Regions from separate parts of the Streptomyces sp. SCPE 10 genome, predicted to be linked through region 3. Evidence: riboswitches for the same ligand, from Rfam matches in the RefSeq annotation. Region 3 holds a riboswitch; each other region holds the start of a gene.
What was found. A riboswitch is a leader RNA that binds a small molecule or an ion and turns the genes downstream of it on or off. The one in region 3 is predicted to bind S-adenosylmethionine.

Region 1 (4,203 bases), 2.9 Mb from region 3:
CCGGGGCGTGTTCCCCAACTGTACCGCGCTCAATCACACAGAATTGCCCCCTCCGCTTCTCTCACGGAGAGGGCAATCCGATGAACCTTCCGTAACCGTCCTTACCGAAGGTAATGATCGGTCATTCGGTCAGCAGCCGCCGGCGACCGCCGGAATGATCGAGATACCCGCGCCGTCCGGGGTGACGGTCTCCAGGCCCTGCTCGAAGCGGACGTCGTCGTCGTTCACGTAGACGTTCACGAACCGGCGCAGCTTGCCCTGGTCGTCCAGGACGCGGGCGGCGATCCCGGTGTGGTTCTTCTCCAGGTCCTCGATGACCTCGGCGAGGGTGGCGCCCTCGGCCGCCACCTCGGCCCGGCCGCCGGTGTAGGTGCGCAGGATGGTGGGGATGCGAACGGTCACGCTCATGCGAGGCCAGCCTCTCGGAAGGAGTCCAGGGTCGGGCGGATGGTGGCGGTCAGGCCGGTGCCGGCCACCGCGTCGAGGGTCTTCAGACCGTCGCCGGTGTTGAGGACGACGGTGGTCTTCGACGGGTCGAGGACGCCGTCCTCGATCAGCTTCTTCGTCACGCCGACGGTCACCCCGCCCGCGGTCTCGGCGAAGATGCCCTCGGTCCGGGCCAGCAGCTTGATCGCGGCGACGACCTGCTCGTCCGTCACGTCCTCCACGGCGCCGCCGGTGCGCCGGGCGATGTCCAGGACGTAGGGCCCGTCGGCCGGGTTGCCGATGGCGAGGGACTTGGCGATGGTGTCCGGCTTCTGCGGCCGCACGACGTCGTGGCCCGCCTTGAAGGCCGTCGACACCGGCGAGCAGCCCTCGGCCTGGGCACCGAAGATCTTGTACGGCCGGTCCTCCACGAGCCCCAGCTTGATCAGCTCCTGGAGCCCCTTGTCGATCTTGGTGAGCTGGGAGCCGGAGGCGATCGGGACCACGATCTGGTCGGGCAGCCGCCAGCCGAGCTGCTCGCAGATCTCGTACGCCAGGGTCTTGGAGCCCTCCGCGTAGTAGGGGCGCAGATTGACGTTGACGAAGCCCCAGCCCTCGCCGGCCGGGTCGCCGATCAGCTCGGAGCAGAAGCGGTTCACGTCGTCGTAGTTGCCCTCGATGCCGACGAGCTCGCCGCCGTAGACCGCGGCCATGACGACCTTGCCCTGCTCCAGGTCGTGCGGGATGAACACGCAGGAGCGGAAGCCGGCGCGGGCGGCGGCGGCGCCGACGGCGCCGGCCAGGTTGCCGGTGGAGGAGCAGGACAGGGTGGTGAAGCCGAAGGCGCGCGCGGCCTCCAGTGCCTGCGCGACCACCCGGTCCTTGAAGGAGTGGGTCGGGTTGCCGGAGTCGTCCTTGACGTACAGGCCGCCGGTGACGCCGAGTTCGCGGGCGAGGTTGTCCGCCTTGACGAGCTTGGTCCAGCCGGGGTTGATGTTCGGCTTGTCGGCCACGTTCGCCGGGACGGGCAGCAGCGGGGCGTAGCGCCAGATGTTGGCGGGGCCGCTTTCGATGCGCGCCCGCAGTTCCTCGGTGTCGTAGCCGGAGAAGTCGTAGGCGATCTCCAGCGGCCCGAAACACTCCTCGCAGGCGAAGACCGGGCCGAGCGGGACGCGGTGGCCGCATTCCCGACAGCTCAGGGCGGCGGCGGGGCCGAGGTCGACGGTGGAACTGCCGGTGGAGGCAACTGTCTGCACAGCCATGAGAGGCGAGGCCCTTTCTCCTCATCTTCCTCGCGACGCATCTCGCCGCGAGACGGATTTGGCACCTTCCCTAGCCGGGAGCCTCGCTGTTCGAAGACGAGACCGGCTGGAGGGTTGCCGGGGCTTCATCGGGCCGTGTCCCTCTGCCCCTCTGGATGAGCGGTATTCGGTTGTGTATGCGGTTGTCGGCGCGCGTGGACCCCCGACATGCGATGGTCATCGGCGTTGTTCAAGACTGTAACCGAAGGCATGGACAGTTGAGATAGTCGTCCGTACCGCGAGACAACCGTGAGGAGTCCGGGACCGTGCTGGAAGAAGTCGAGCGCTGGCTGAGCGACCGCTCCTGGTCCGTGCACGATCGGCCGCTGCACCAGCTCCTGGCGGCCAAGCAGCGCACGGGCCAGACGGTCAGCGTGGTCCTGCCCGCGCTCGACGAGGAGGAGACCGTCGGCGAGATCGTCGCCGTGATCCGGCGCGAGCTGGTGGAGCGGGTCCCGCTGGTCGACGAGGTGCTGGTGATCGACTCCGGGTCCACCGACCGCACCTCCGAGGTGGCGGCCGCGGCGGGCGCGCGGGTGGTGCACCGCGACGCGATCCTGCCCCGGATACCCGCCGTCCCGGGCAAGGGCGAGGTGCTGTGGCGCTCGCTGCTCGTCGCCACCGGGGACGTCATCTGCTTCGTCGACGCGGACCTGCGGGAGTTCTCGGCCGACTTCGTCACCGGGATCGTCGGCCCGCTGCTCACCGAGCCGGACGTACAGCTGGTCAAGGCGATGTACGACCGGCCGCTCGCCGGGTCGGCGGGGCAGGGCGGCCGGGTCACCGAGCTGATGGCGCGCCCGCTGCTGAACATGCACTGGCCGCAGCTGGCGGGATTCGTGCAGCCGCTGGGCGGGGAGTACGCGGCCCGGCGCTCGCTGCTGGAGCGGCTGCCGTTCCCGGTGGGGTACGGGGTGGAGCTGGGCATGCTGGTGGACGCCCTGCACCTGGTGGGCCTGGACGCGCTGGCCCAGGTGGACGTGGGGGTGCGCAAGCACCGGCACCAGGACGGGCAGGCGCTCGGCCGGATGGCGGCGGCCATCTACCGCACCGCCCAGCTGCGGCTGGCCCGGGGCCATCTGGTGCGGCCCTCGCTCACCCAGTTCGAGCGGGGGGTGACGGGCTTCGAGCCGCGCACCTACGCGGTGGACACCGAGGAGCGCCCGCCGATGACCGAGATCACCGAGTACGCCCGCCGCCGGGTGGCGTGAAACCGGAGGCACGGCTGTTCAGGGCCGCTTTCCGGGACGTCCGTACGTTTGAGTGTTTCCGGGCCGGGCTAGGTTGAGGACCATGGCTTCCACGCACGGTGCTGAGGTGCTGGTCGCGTCCAATCGCGGCCCGGTTTCGTACACGGTCGGCGAGGGCGGGGCGCTGCGTCCCAAGCGGGGCGGCGGCGGTCTGGTCTCCGGCCTTTCGGCCATCGGGCCGGAGGCGAACGCGGTGTGGGTGTGCGCCGCGCTGGGCGACGGCGACCGGGCGGCCGCCCGGCGCGCGGACGGCGGGCTGCTGCCGGTCGCCGACACCGGCGGTCAGCGGGTGCGGATGCTCGACATCGACGCGGAGGTCTTCGCCGACGCGTACAACGGCATCGCCAACTCGGTCCTCTGGTTCGTGCACCACATGCTCTACCAGACGCCGCTCGAACCCGTCTTCGACGCCGGGTTCCGGCGGCAGTGGGCGGCGTACGAGGCCTACAACCGGGCGTTCGCCGAGGCGCTCGCCCAGGAGGCGGCCGAGGGTGCGGCGGTGCTGATCCAGGACTACCACCTGGCGCTCGCCCCGCGGATGCTCCGCCGGCTCCGCCCCGATCTGCGCATCGGCCACTTCTCGCACACGCCGTGGGCCCCGGCGGAGTACTTCCGGCTGCTGCCGGACGACATCGCGGCCGAGCTGCTGACCGGCATCCTGGGCGCGGACCGGGCGGCGTTCCTCACGCAGCGGTGGGCGGACGCGTTCACCGAATGCTGCCACGCGGTGCTGGGGCCCGGGATTCCCACCGGCACCCGGATCGGGGTGCACGGGCTCGGCGCGGACGCCGACTTCCTGCGCGCGCGGTCGCACGAGGCGGACGTGGACGAGCGGATGGCGGCGCTGCGGGCGGAGATCGGCGAGGGCCGCCGGACGATCGTCCGGGTGGACCGCACCGAGCTGTCCAAGAACATCGTGCGCGGGCTGCTGGCGTACCGGCAGCTGCTGGACGAGCACCCCGAGTGGCGCGAGCGGGTCGTCCATGTGGCGTTCGCGTACCCGTCCCGGCAGGACCTGGCCGTCTACCGGGAGTACACGGAACAGGTGCGCCGGGTCGCCGAGGAGATCAACGAGCGCTACGGCACGGACGGTTGGACGCCGGTGGTGCTCCATGTGAAGGACGACTTCGCCCGCTCGCTGGCCGCGTACCGGCTCGCCGACGTGGCCCTGGTCAACCCCATCCGGGACGGCATGAACCTGGTCGCCAAGGAGGTGCCGGTCGTCT
Region 2 (4,203 bases), 4.2 Mb from region 3:
ACCCTACGGCCTGGCGGGTGCTCGCCGCCCGTCCGTTCACGGCGGCGAGGCGGTATGTCAGCTTGCGTCCGGTTACGTCATGCTCTGTATTCATGATCAGCGAGTGGAGCACGGCGGCCGGCAGGACCTTCAGGGCGCTCAGGGCCGCGCCGACGACGTACGGCCTCATCGCCCTGTGCTGTCTGATCTTCGTACTGAGCCCGGCGTCCGGGATCGTCCCCGGATACGGCACCGGGTATGCGCTGCTCGACACGCAGCGGGTGTACTTCCGCCACTGGGGCGTGGTCCCGGCGGAGCTGTTCGCCGCCCCCGCGGCACACGCGCTCTCCCCGGTCACCGCCCTGTTCCTGCACGGCAACTGGGTGCATCTGCTGGGCAACATGCTCTTCCTCCTCGTCTTCGGCGTGCTGACCGAGGAGCGGATGGGCCGCGTGGAGTTCACCCTCTTCTACGTCGGCTGCGGCTACCTGGCGCTGCTGGGGTACGCGGCGGCCAACGCCACCTCCGAGCAGTCGCTGGTGGGCGCGTCGGGGGCGATCTCGGCGGTGCTCGGTGCGTTTCTCTTCCTGTTCCCGCGCGCCCGTGTCACCAGTCTCCTGCCGTTCCTCTTCTTCCTGCCGCTGCGGTTCCCGGCGTGGGTCGTACTGCCGTTCTGGGTGGCATTGCAGTGGGTGGCGGCGGGACGGTCGGTGCAGGGGCCGGGGGTGGCGTATCTGGCGCACCTGGTGGGGTTCGGCGTGGGATTCGGCTACGCGTGGGTGCGGTACGGGGGACGGCGGGGTCGCGAGGGCGGCCTCGGGAGGGCGGTGGCGGGAGACGGGCGGGCTAGAGTGAAAACCGCACCCGCTCCGGCACCCGAGGGAGAGAACCAGCCGTGATCACCGCGATCGTCCTCATCAAGACCAGCGTGGACCGGATCCCCGAGATCGCCGAGCAGATCGCCGCGCTGGAGTCGGTGAGCGAGGTGTTCTCCGTGACCGGCACCTACGACCTGATCGCCATGGTGCGGGTGCGGCGGCACGACGACCTGGCCGAGGTGATCCCGGGCCGGATCAGCAAGATCCCCGGGGTCGAGGGGACCGACACGCATGTGGCGTTCCGTACGTACTCCCAGCACGACCTGGAGGCGGCCTTCGCGATCGGGCTGGACTCCTGACCGTCTGAAAGCCGCCCCACCAGGTCCCGCCGGACCCCTCACACCGCCGGGACGCAGCGGCCGTCCTCCGTGCGGTACGTCCACTTGGCACCCTCGGTCACCAGCTCCCGCACCGCCGTGAGGAAGCGCTCGACGTGCTCGTCGGGGGTGCCCGCGCCGAAGCTCACACGGATGGCGTTGAGGGACTTCTCGCCGGGGGCGGCCTCGGGGGCACCGCACTCGCCCTGGGTCTGGGGGTCGGTGCCGAGCAGGGTGCGCACCAGCGGGTGGGCGCAGAACAGGCCGTCGCGGACGCCGATGCCGTACTCGGCGGACAGGACGGCCGCGAAGTGGGAGCTGTTCCAGCCCTCCACCACGAAGGAGATCACGCCGACCCGCGGAGCGTCGTCCCCGAACAGGGACAACACCCTGACCTGCGGAATCCCGGCGAGGCCCGTGCGGACCCGCTCGATCAGCCGTTGCTCGCGCGCGACCAGGTCCGTCCAGCCGGCCTCGGTGAGCGCCTTGCAGGCCGAGGCGACGGCGTAGGCGCCGATGACGTTCGGGGAGCCCGCCTCGTGCCGGGCGGCACTCTCGTGCCACTCCACGTCCACTCCCCCGTCGGTGCGCCGGGTGACCCTGCGGCTGGCGCCGCCGCCCGCGAGGTACGGCTCGGCGGCCCGCAGCCAGTCGGCGCGGCCGGCCAGCACGCCCGCGCCGAAGGGGGCGTACAGCTTGTGCCCGGAGAAGGCGACCCAGTCGACGTCCAGGTCGGCGATGTCCACGGGGTGGTGCGGGGCCAGCTGGGCGGCGTCCAGGACGATCCGGGCGCCGTGCGCGTGCGCGGCGGCGGCCAGCTCGCGCACCGGCCACAGCTCGCCGGTGACGTTGGAGGCACCGGTGACGCAGACCAGGGCCGGGCCGTACGGGTCCCGGTCGGCCAGGGCCCGCTCCAGCGTCCGCACCGCCTGCTGCGGGGTGCGCGGGGCGTCGAGGTAGGTGACCCGGGAGTCCGGCCAGGGCAGCAGGGAGGCATGGTGCTCGGTCTCGAAGACGAAGACGCGGCAGTCGGCCGGGAGCGCCCGGGCCAGCAGGTTCAGCGAGTCCGTGGTGGAGCGGGTGAAGACCACCTGGTCGTCGGCCCGGCAGCCGAGGAAGCCGGCGACCGTGCGGCGGGCGTTCTCGAACAGGTCGGTGGAGAGCTGGGAGAGGTAGCCGGCGCCCCGGTGGACACTGCCGTAGTAGGGCGCGTAGGCGGCGACGTCGTCCCAGACGCGCTGGAGGGCGGGGGCGCTGGCCGCGTAGTCGAGGGCCGCGTAAGTGACTTCGCCGCCCGTGACGAGCGGAACGGTGACATCCCGCCCCAGAACGGGCAGCGGGGAGCAAATCGACGGGTCGGCGACAGCGCTGGAGTGAGACATGGGGTGACTCCCGTGAGGACGTACGCCGCAGGGACGTACGGGAAGAAGGTGAAAGGGGTACGCGGAGGCGGGGCTCTGCGGCCCTAGCGCATTCGCTTGCTCACGGAAGGCTCCCTCGTACGACCAGGACCCCTGGGTTCGAGGGGTCCGCGCTTGCCGTAGACCTCGCTGCCTACGACCTGGTCCTCACCCGGGGCACCCCGCCACGGACGGAGGGTTGCCGGACAGTCGGCCGGGGCCTCATGACTGTCACTCATGACCTGGTAGGGAAATTACGCGAAGGGATGATCGCCCCGCAACCCGTGTCCGGATCGCGGGACGATCAACCGCGTCTCAGGCGTTGCTGGCCGCCACCCAGCGCTCCAGCGTCCGCTTGGCCGCGCCCGAGTCGATGGACTCGGCCGCCCGGGCCATCTGTGCGCGCAGCTGCTCGGTGAGCGGGGCGTCGGACGGCTCCAGGGCCACCAGGGCCGCCGCCGAGTTCAGCAGCACCGCGTCGCGCACCGCGCCCCGCTCGCCGTCGAGCACCCGGCGGGCGACCTCCGCGTTGTAGGAGGCGTCCGCGCCGCGCAGGGCGTCCACGGGGACGATGTCGATGCCGACGTCCCGGGGGTCGAAGACCTCCTCGGTGACCTTGCCGTCCCGCACCACCCACACCCGGGAGGTGTCGGTGACCGTCAGCTCGTCCAGGCCGTCGTCGCCCCGGAAGACCAGCGCGGAGTTGCCCCGCTCGGCGAAGACGCCGGCCACCACGGGCGCCATGCGCGGATCGGCGACGCCCACCGCCTGCGCGCGCACCTTGGCCGGGTTGGTCAGCGGGCCGAGCACATTGAAGGTGGTGCGGATCCCCAACTGCCCGCGCGCGGCGGCGACATGACGCAGCGAGGGGTGGAACTTCACCGCGAAGCAGATGGTGATACCGGCCTCCTCGGCGACCTCGGCCACCCGCTTCGGGGTCAGCTGGAGGTTGACGCCCAGCTTCTCCAGCACGTCGGAGGAGCCGGAGGCGGAGGAGGCGGCGCGGTTGCCGTGCTTGACGACCTTGGCGCCGGTGCCCGCGACCACGATCGAGGACATCGTGGAGATGTTGACGGTCTTGGCGCCGTCGCCGCCGGTGCCGACGATGTCGACGGCGGGCCCCGGCACCTCGATCACGTTGGCGTGCTCGTACATGGTGCGCACCAGGCCGGAGATCTCCTCCACCGTCTCGCCCTTGGCGCGCAGCGCGACCATGAACCCGGCGATCTGCGCGTCGGTCGCCTCGCCGCGCATGATCAGGTCCATCGCCCAGGCCGTGTCGTCGGCGGACAGGTCCTGGCCGGTCAGCAGGCCGTTCAGCAGGACGGGCCAGGAGCGGCCCGCCGCGGTGTCGCCTCCAGCGGGGGTCACAGCGATCATCAGCCGCTCCTCGTGCACAGTGGTGGTCATTCGTACCCCACCCTATCGAGCCGGGACACGGGGAAGGGCCCCGTCCGCGGTGCGGACGGGGCCCTTCGGTGGCGTGGCGACGCGGGATCAGTGGTGGCCGTGGCCGCTCGTGATCTCCCTGTACTCCTCGACGGACGGCTTCGGGATCTGGTTGTCCTCGCCGTAGTAGGCGTTGGACAGCTTGACCCGGAGTCGCTCCGAGGCCTTCACCTTGCGCTC
Region 3 (4,203 bases):
CCGGCGGCTCGCCGCCCAGCGGCGCCCGTCGGAGGGGCTGGCGTCGGTGGCCGACGAGCTGTGGCGGTGGCTGTCCGACGACGCCCACCGCGGCCTGCTGAAACTCTGGGTCGAGAGTTACGCCCGGTCGCTCGTCGAACCCGACGGGCCCTGGGCCGGTTTCGCGGGCGACACGGTCGCGGACTGGCTCGCGCTGCTCGCCGACGCCCAGCCCCCGCGGACACGAGACACCGACGCGGGCCTCGCCCAGCGCACGCTGGTGCTCGCCGCCCTCCGGGGCGCACTGCTGGACCTGCTCGCCACCGGCGACCGGGAACGCACCGGTTCGGCGGTGCGCCGTCTGCTGGCGACCGTGGAGTGAGCCGGTCCGCATCCCCGGTGGGGACGAACCGGCTTGAACCCCTTGGGGACTGCCCCGTCCGCACCCGGTGACGACCGTGCCCCGGCACCGACCGCAACCTTTCCCCCTCCGGAACCCGGCACCGATCGGAACCCCGCACGGCCCCCGGGCCCCCGGCCGGGGCTCCCGACTCACCGGTCGGTGATCTCGGCGAGCCATGCCGTGTCCTCCGGGCCCGCGTCCTCGCGGCCGGTCAGCCACCGGACCTCGCCGGTGCCCAGGGCGACCGTGGCCCGTGGCCGCATCGGCCCCTGCCCGCCGCGTGCGAGCAGGACGAGTTCCCAGACCGTCGCCGCCATGGCGGGGAGCCGGGCGGCGCAGTCGGTGCAGACCCGCCGGGGATCGCGGGTCCGGCCCAGGGACAGGTGCGGGGTGAACTCCTCGGCCGGCCCGCGGCGGCACGGGAACCGATGTCGCAGTGCGCGGTGCAGGTCCGCCCACGGTGCCCCGCCCGCCGCGGCCGGGTCGAGCCACACGGTGGAGTACGCCCGGTGCCGGAAGGCGCGCACCCCGGCCAGCCGCGCGGTGAAGACCGGCACCTCGGCCGCCGCCGCCGCGAGCAGCGGGGCGGCCCGCTCGAAGTCGGCCTCCGGGACGAAGCCGAAGAGCACGTTGACGTGCGGCGGCCAGCGGTGGATCTGCGGATCGTGTTCCCGGCGGATGTCCTGGAGCGGCGGCCACAGCTGCGCCGGCGGGATCCACGCCACCGCCGTACGGGCCGTCGGGGACACGTCGAGGACGCCGACGGGCGCGGCCCGCACCCGGTCCCCGTCCGCCTGGCCGTCCGTACGCATCACGCCTCCTCGCCCGCCGGCACCCCCTTCTCCAGGGTGCCGCCCGCCGCGTCTTCGGCGGACTTCGTCGCGGGGCGCCGCTCGGGCGTACCGGGGCGGCGAAGGGCCTCGGTGAGACGGGCGGCCGCCTCGACGACGGTCCGGGAGAGGTGGGCGCCGGGGTGGCGGGTGAGGCGCTGGATCGGGCCGGAGACGGAGACGGCGGCCACCACCTGGCCGGACGGGCCGCGCACGGGCGCGGAGACGGAGGCGACATCGGGTTCGCGGTCGCCGACGGACTGGGCCCAGCCGCGACGCCGTACGCCGCTGAGGGTGGTGGCGGTGAAGCGGGCTCCCCTCAGGCCGCGGTAGAGGCGCTCGGGTTCCTCCCAGGCGAGCAGGACCTGGGCGGCGGAGCCGACCTGCATGGGCAGGGCGACCCCGACGGGAACGGTGTCGCGCAGACCGGCCAGACGCTCGACGGCGGCCACGCAGATGCGCTGGTCACCCTGTCTGCGGTAGAGCTGGGCGCTCTCGCCGGTGGCGTCGCGCAGCCGGGTGAGGACCGGGCCCGCGGCGGTCAGCAGGTGGTCCTCGCCGGCGGCGGCCGACAGTTCCGAGAGCCGGGGGCCGAGGGCGAACCGCCCTCCGGCGTCCCGGGTGACCAGGCGGAGGCGTTCGAGCGCGACGGCGATCCGGTGCACGGTGGGGCGGGTCAGACCGGTGGTCGTGACCAGACCGGCCAGGGTGGCGGGTCCGGCCTCCAAGGCACCGAGGATCAGGGCGACTCTGTCGAGCACGCCCACGCCGCTCGTCTTCTCCATGAATGGGTACTCCAGTCTCAAATCCCGCGGGCGCCGGTGGGGCCGCGCGCACGGGGGGCTCCGGCGAGGAGCGGTGAGGTCAGCGGGGACAGGCCGGAAGGGTCGGCCGATCGCCTGCGCCGGACACGAGACGGGTACACAGAGGGGCCGGGGCGGGAAGCGCCCGGGCGTCGGACAGCACAGAGAGCACCGTGTCTCCTCATCTTTCCCGCGCCGCGTTGGCGACAGGCCGGAGTTGGCACTGATCCCGCTCGGTGACGCGCGTGTCGCACGCCGACTCGACCGGGGAGTTGCCGGGGCTTCGTAGGGCCGGTCCCTCCACCCCTCTGGATGATTCGGGAGCAACCTTACAAGACGCCCCGGCCTGCCGAACCGGGGGAGTCCTCGGCGATCGAACCCCCGGCCCTGGCAACCGGTCAGGTTCTGCCGCTTCCGTGCCGATCGACCGCCGGGATGCAGGTGCGCGGTGCCACGCTCGACGGTGCGTCTGCCCAAGTCGCGCGCGAGGGGAAGGACATGCGGCTCGACCGCCGCTCAGTCCCCGCTGGTGGTGGGAGGCTCGTACTGGATGAGGTTCATGACGCTGGAGTCGGTGAGGGTGAGGACGTCGCCGAGTTGGCGGTTTTCGGCGACGTCGCGCAGGAGGCGGCGCAGGGTGCTGCCCATCGGTCGGGTGTGCGCCGGTGGCGGACTCAGCCGGCGAGCGGCCAGGTGGGCAGGGACTTGTCCTTCCAGGTGGCGTTGGCCACGCCGGCGAACGAGCCGTACCAGGCCAGCAGCGCGGTGAGCAGCCCCGCCCAGCCGCCCGCGTGCGAGACGCCCGTGCTCTGCCCCAGCTCCCCGGCGGCGAGCAGGACGAAGGTCAGCGACAGCGCCGTGAACACGGCGAGCAGGACAGCGTTGATCCGGGTTGCCACGACCGTCATGTAGAGGGTGAAGACGGCCCAGGCCAGCAGGAACAGGCCGGTGGCCTGGTAGGCGTGGGCGGCCGGCAGCTTCGGGGCGACGAACCGCACGTAGGCCGCGAAGGAGAGCCAGAAGCTGCCGTAGGAGGTGAAGGCCACGGCGCCGAAGGTGTTGTTCTTGCGGAACTCCCACATCCCGGCGAGCACTTGCGCGATGCCCCCGTACCAGAGGGCGAGCGGCAGCACCACGGCCTCCAGGGCGCCGTCCTTGATCAGGCCCGCGTTGAAGACGGAGAGCACGAAGGTGGTGAGGGCGAAGGCCGCCAGGCCCAGCGGGCCGGGGTCGGCGATCTGCGGCCGCGGGGCCGCGGGGCTCGCCGGGGTCCGCTCGTCGGTGCCGGGCGTCTGGGTGTCGGTCATGGTGCGGTCCTTGGGTCGAGGAGGGCTCGGACGCGGGTCCGGGAGCGAGGTGGTCCGGGAGGGAGGCGGTGCGGGCGCGACGGCGCACGGGCGGTGCGGGCCGGGCCGCGGGCCGGTCCGGAGCGCGGGTGCGCGGACGGGACGGGTCGCCGTTCCCGGTCGGGGAGCGCCGCCGGCCGTCCCGTGCCGGTGCCTTTCCCCCGGTCGGTTACTGTGCGGCACACCCGCCCCGCCGGGGAGCCCCCGTACGGGACTTGTCGATCAGTGGTGGCCGTCGAGCGACGAACGGACGGCGCCGGGAGACGAACGGTCGCCGGCCGTGGCCGAGCGGTCGGCCGGTCCCGCCGCCAGCGCCTCCGGCAGGTGCAGCCGGGCCAGCAGCACGGAGGCCGTCGCGGGCACCCTGCCGGGCGTGAGCAGGGAGACGCCGACCATGGTCAGGAACGCCGCCGGAACGCTCCAGGCGGCGGGCTCGGCGAGCAGGGCCCCCACCCAGCCCGGTCCGCCAACCCCCAGCAGCGTGAGGGTGAGGGCCGCCGCGGACAGCCCGCCGCCGACCAGCATCCCGGCGACGGCTCCGGCCGCGGTCAGCCGCCGCCACCAGATGCCCAGCACCAGCAGCGGACAGAACGTGGAGGCGGCCACCGAGAAGATCAGGCCCACTTCGTGGGCGACGGACATGCCGTTCCCCGACAGCAGCAGCGCGATGGCGCAGGGCACCAGGACGGCCGGCGCGGCGGCCCGCCGGAATCCCCGTACGTCCCCGCCGAACAGGTCCTGCGACAGCACCGCGGCCACGGACAGGGCCAGCCCGGAACAGGTCGACAGGAACGCGGCGAAGGCCCCCGCGACCACCAGCGCCGCCAGCAGCCGGCCGCCGG

Region 1: linked by a shared signal. The riboswitch ahead of thrC (threonine synthase) and the one ahead of ACSP97_RS29515 (IclR family transcriptional regulator) in region 3 are both predicted to bind S-adenosylmethionine.
Region 2: linked by a shared signal. The riboswitch ahead of ACSP97_RS10685 (aminotransferase class V-fold PLP-dependent enzyme) and the one ahead of ACSP97_RS29515 (IclR family transcriptional regulator) in region 3 are both predicted to bind S-adenosylmethionine.

What each region holds. Positions count from the first base shown of each region.
Region 1 covers NZ_CP197069.1:3,568,324-3,572,526, forward strand. The annotation lists gene ACSP97_RS16575 (MoaD/ThiS family protein) at 130-408, opposite strand; gene thrC (threonine synthase) at 405-1,688, opposite strand; SAM riboswitch class I at 1,707-1,850, opposite strand; gene ACSP97_RS16585 (glucosyl-3-phosphoglycerate synthase) at 1,994-2,938, shown strand; gene ACSP97_RS16590 (alpha,alpha-trehalose-phosphate synthase (UDP-forming)) at 3,021-4,203, shown strand, end outside.
Region 2 covers NZ_CP197069.1:2,268,581-2,272,783, forward strand. The annotation lists gene ACSP97_RS10675 (rhomboid family intramembrane serine protease) at 93-878, shown strand; gene ACSP97_RS10680 (Lrp/AsnC family transcriptional regulator) at 875-1,156, shown strand; gene ACSP97_RS10685 (aminotransferase class V-fold PLP-dependent enzyme) at 1,195-2,556, opposite strand; SAM riboswitch class IV at 2,701-2,817, opposite strand; gene trpD (anthranilate phosphoribosyltransferase) at 2,890-3,954, opposite strand; gene qcrB (cytochrome bc1 complex cytochrome b subunit) at 4,072-4,203, opposite strand, start outside.
Region 3 covers NZ_CP197069.1:6,426,467-6,430,669, forward strand. The annotation lists gene ACSP97_RS29505 (TetR/AcrR family transcriptional regulator) at 1-361, shown strand, start outside; gene ACSP97_RS29510 (2'-5' RNA ligase family protein) at 532-1,194, opposite strand; partial or broken gene ACSP97_RS29515 (IclR family transcriptional regulator) at 1,284-1,997, opposite strand; SAM riboswitch class I at 2,194-2,334, opposite strand; gene ACSP97_RS29520 (hypothetical protein) at 2,532-2,663, opposite strand; gene ACSP97_RS29525 (acetate uptake transporter) at 2,690-3,322, opposite strand; gene ACSP97_RS29530 (sodium/solute symporter) at 3,584-4,203, opposite strand, start outside.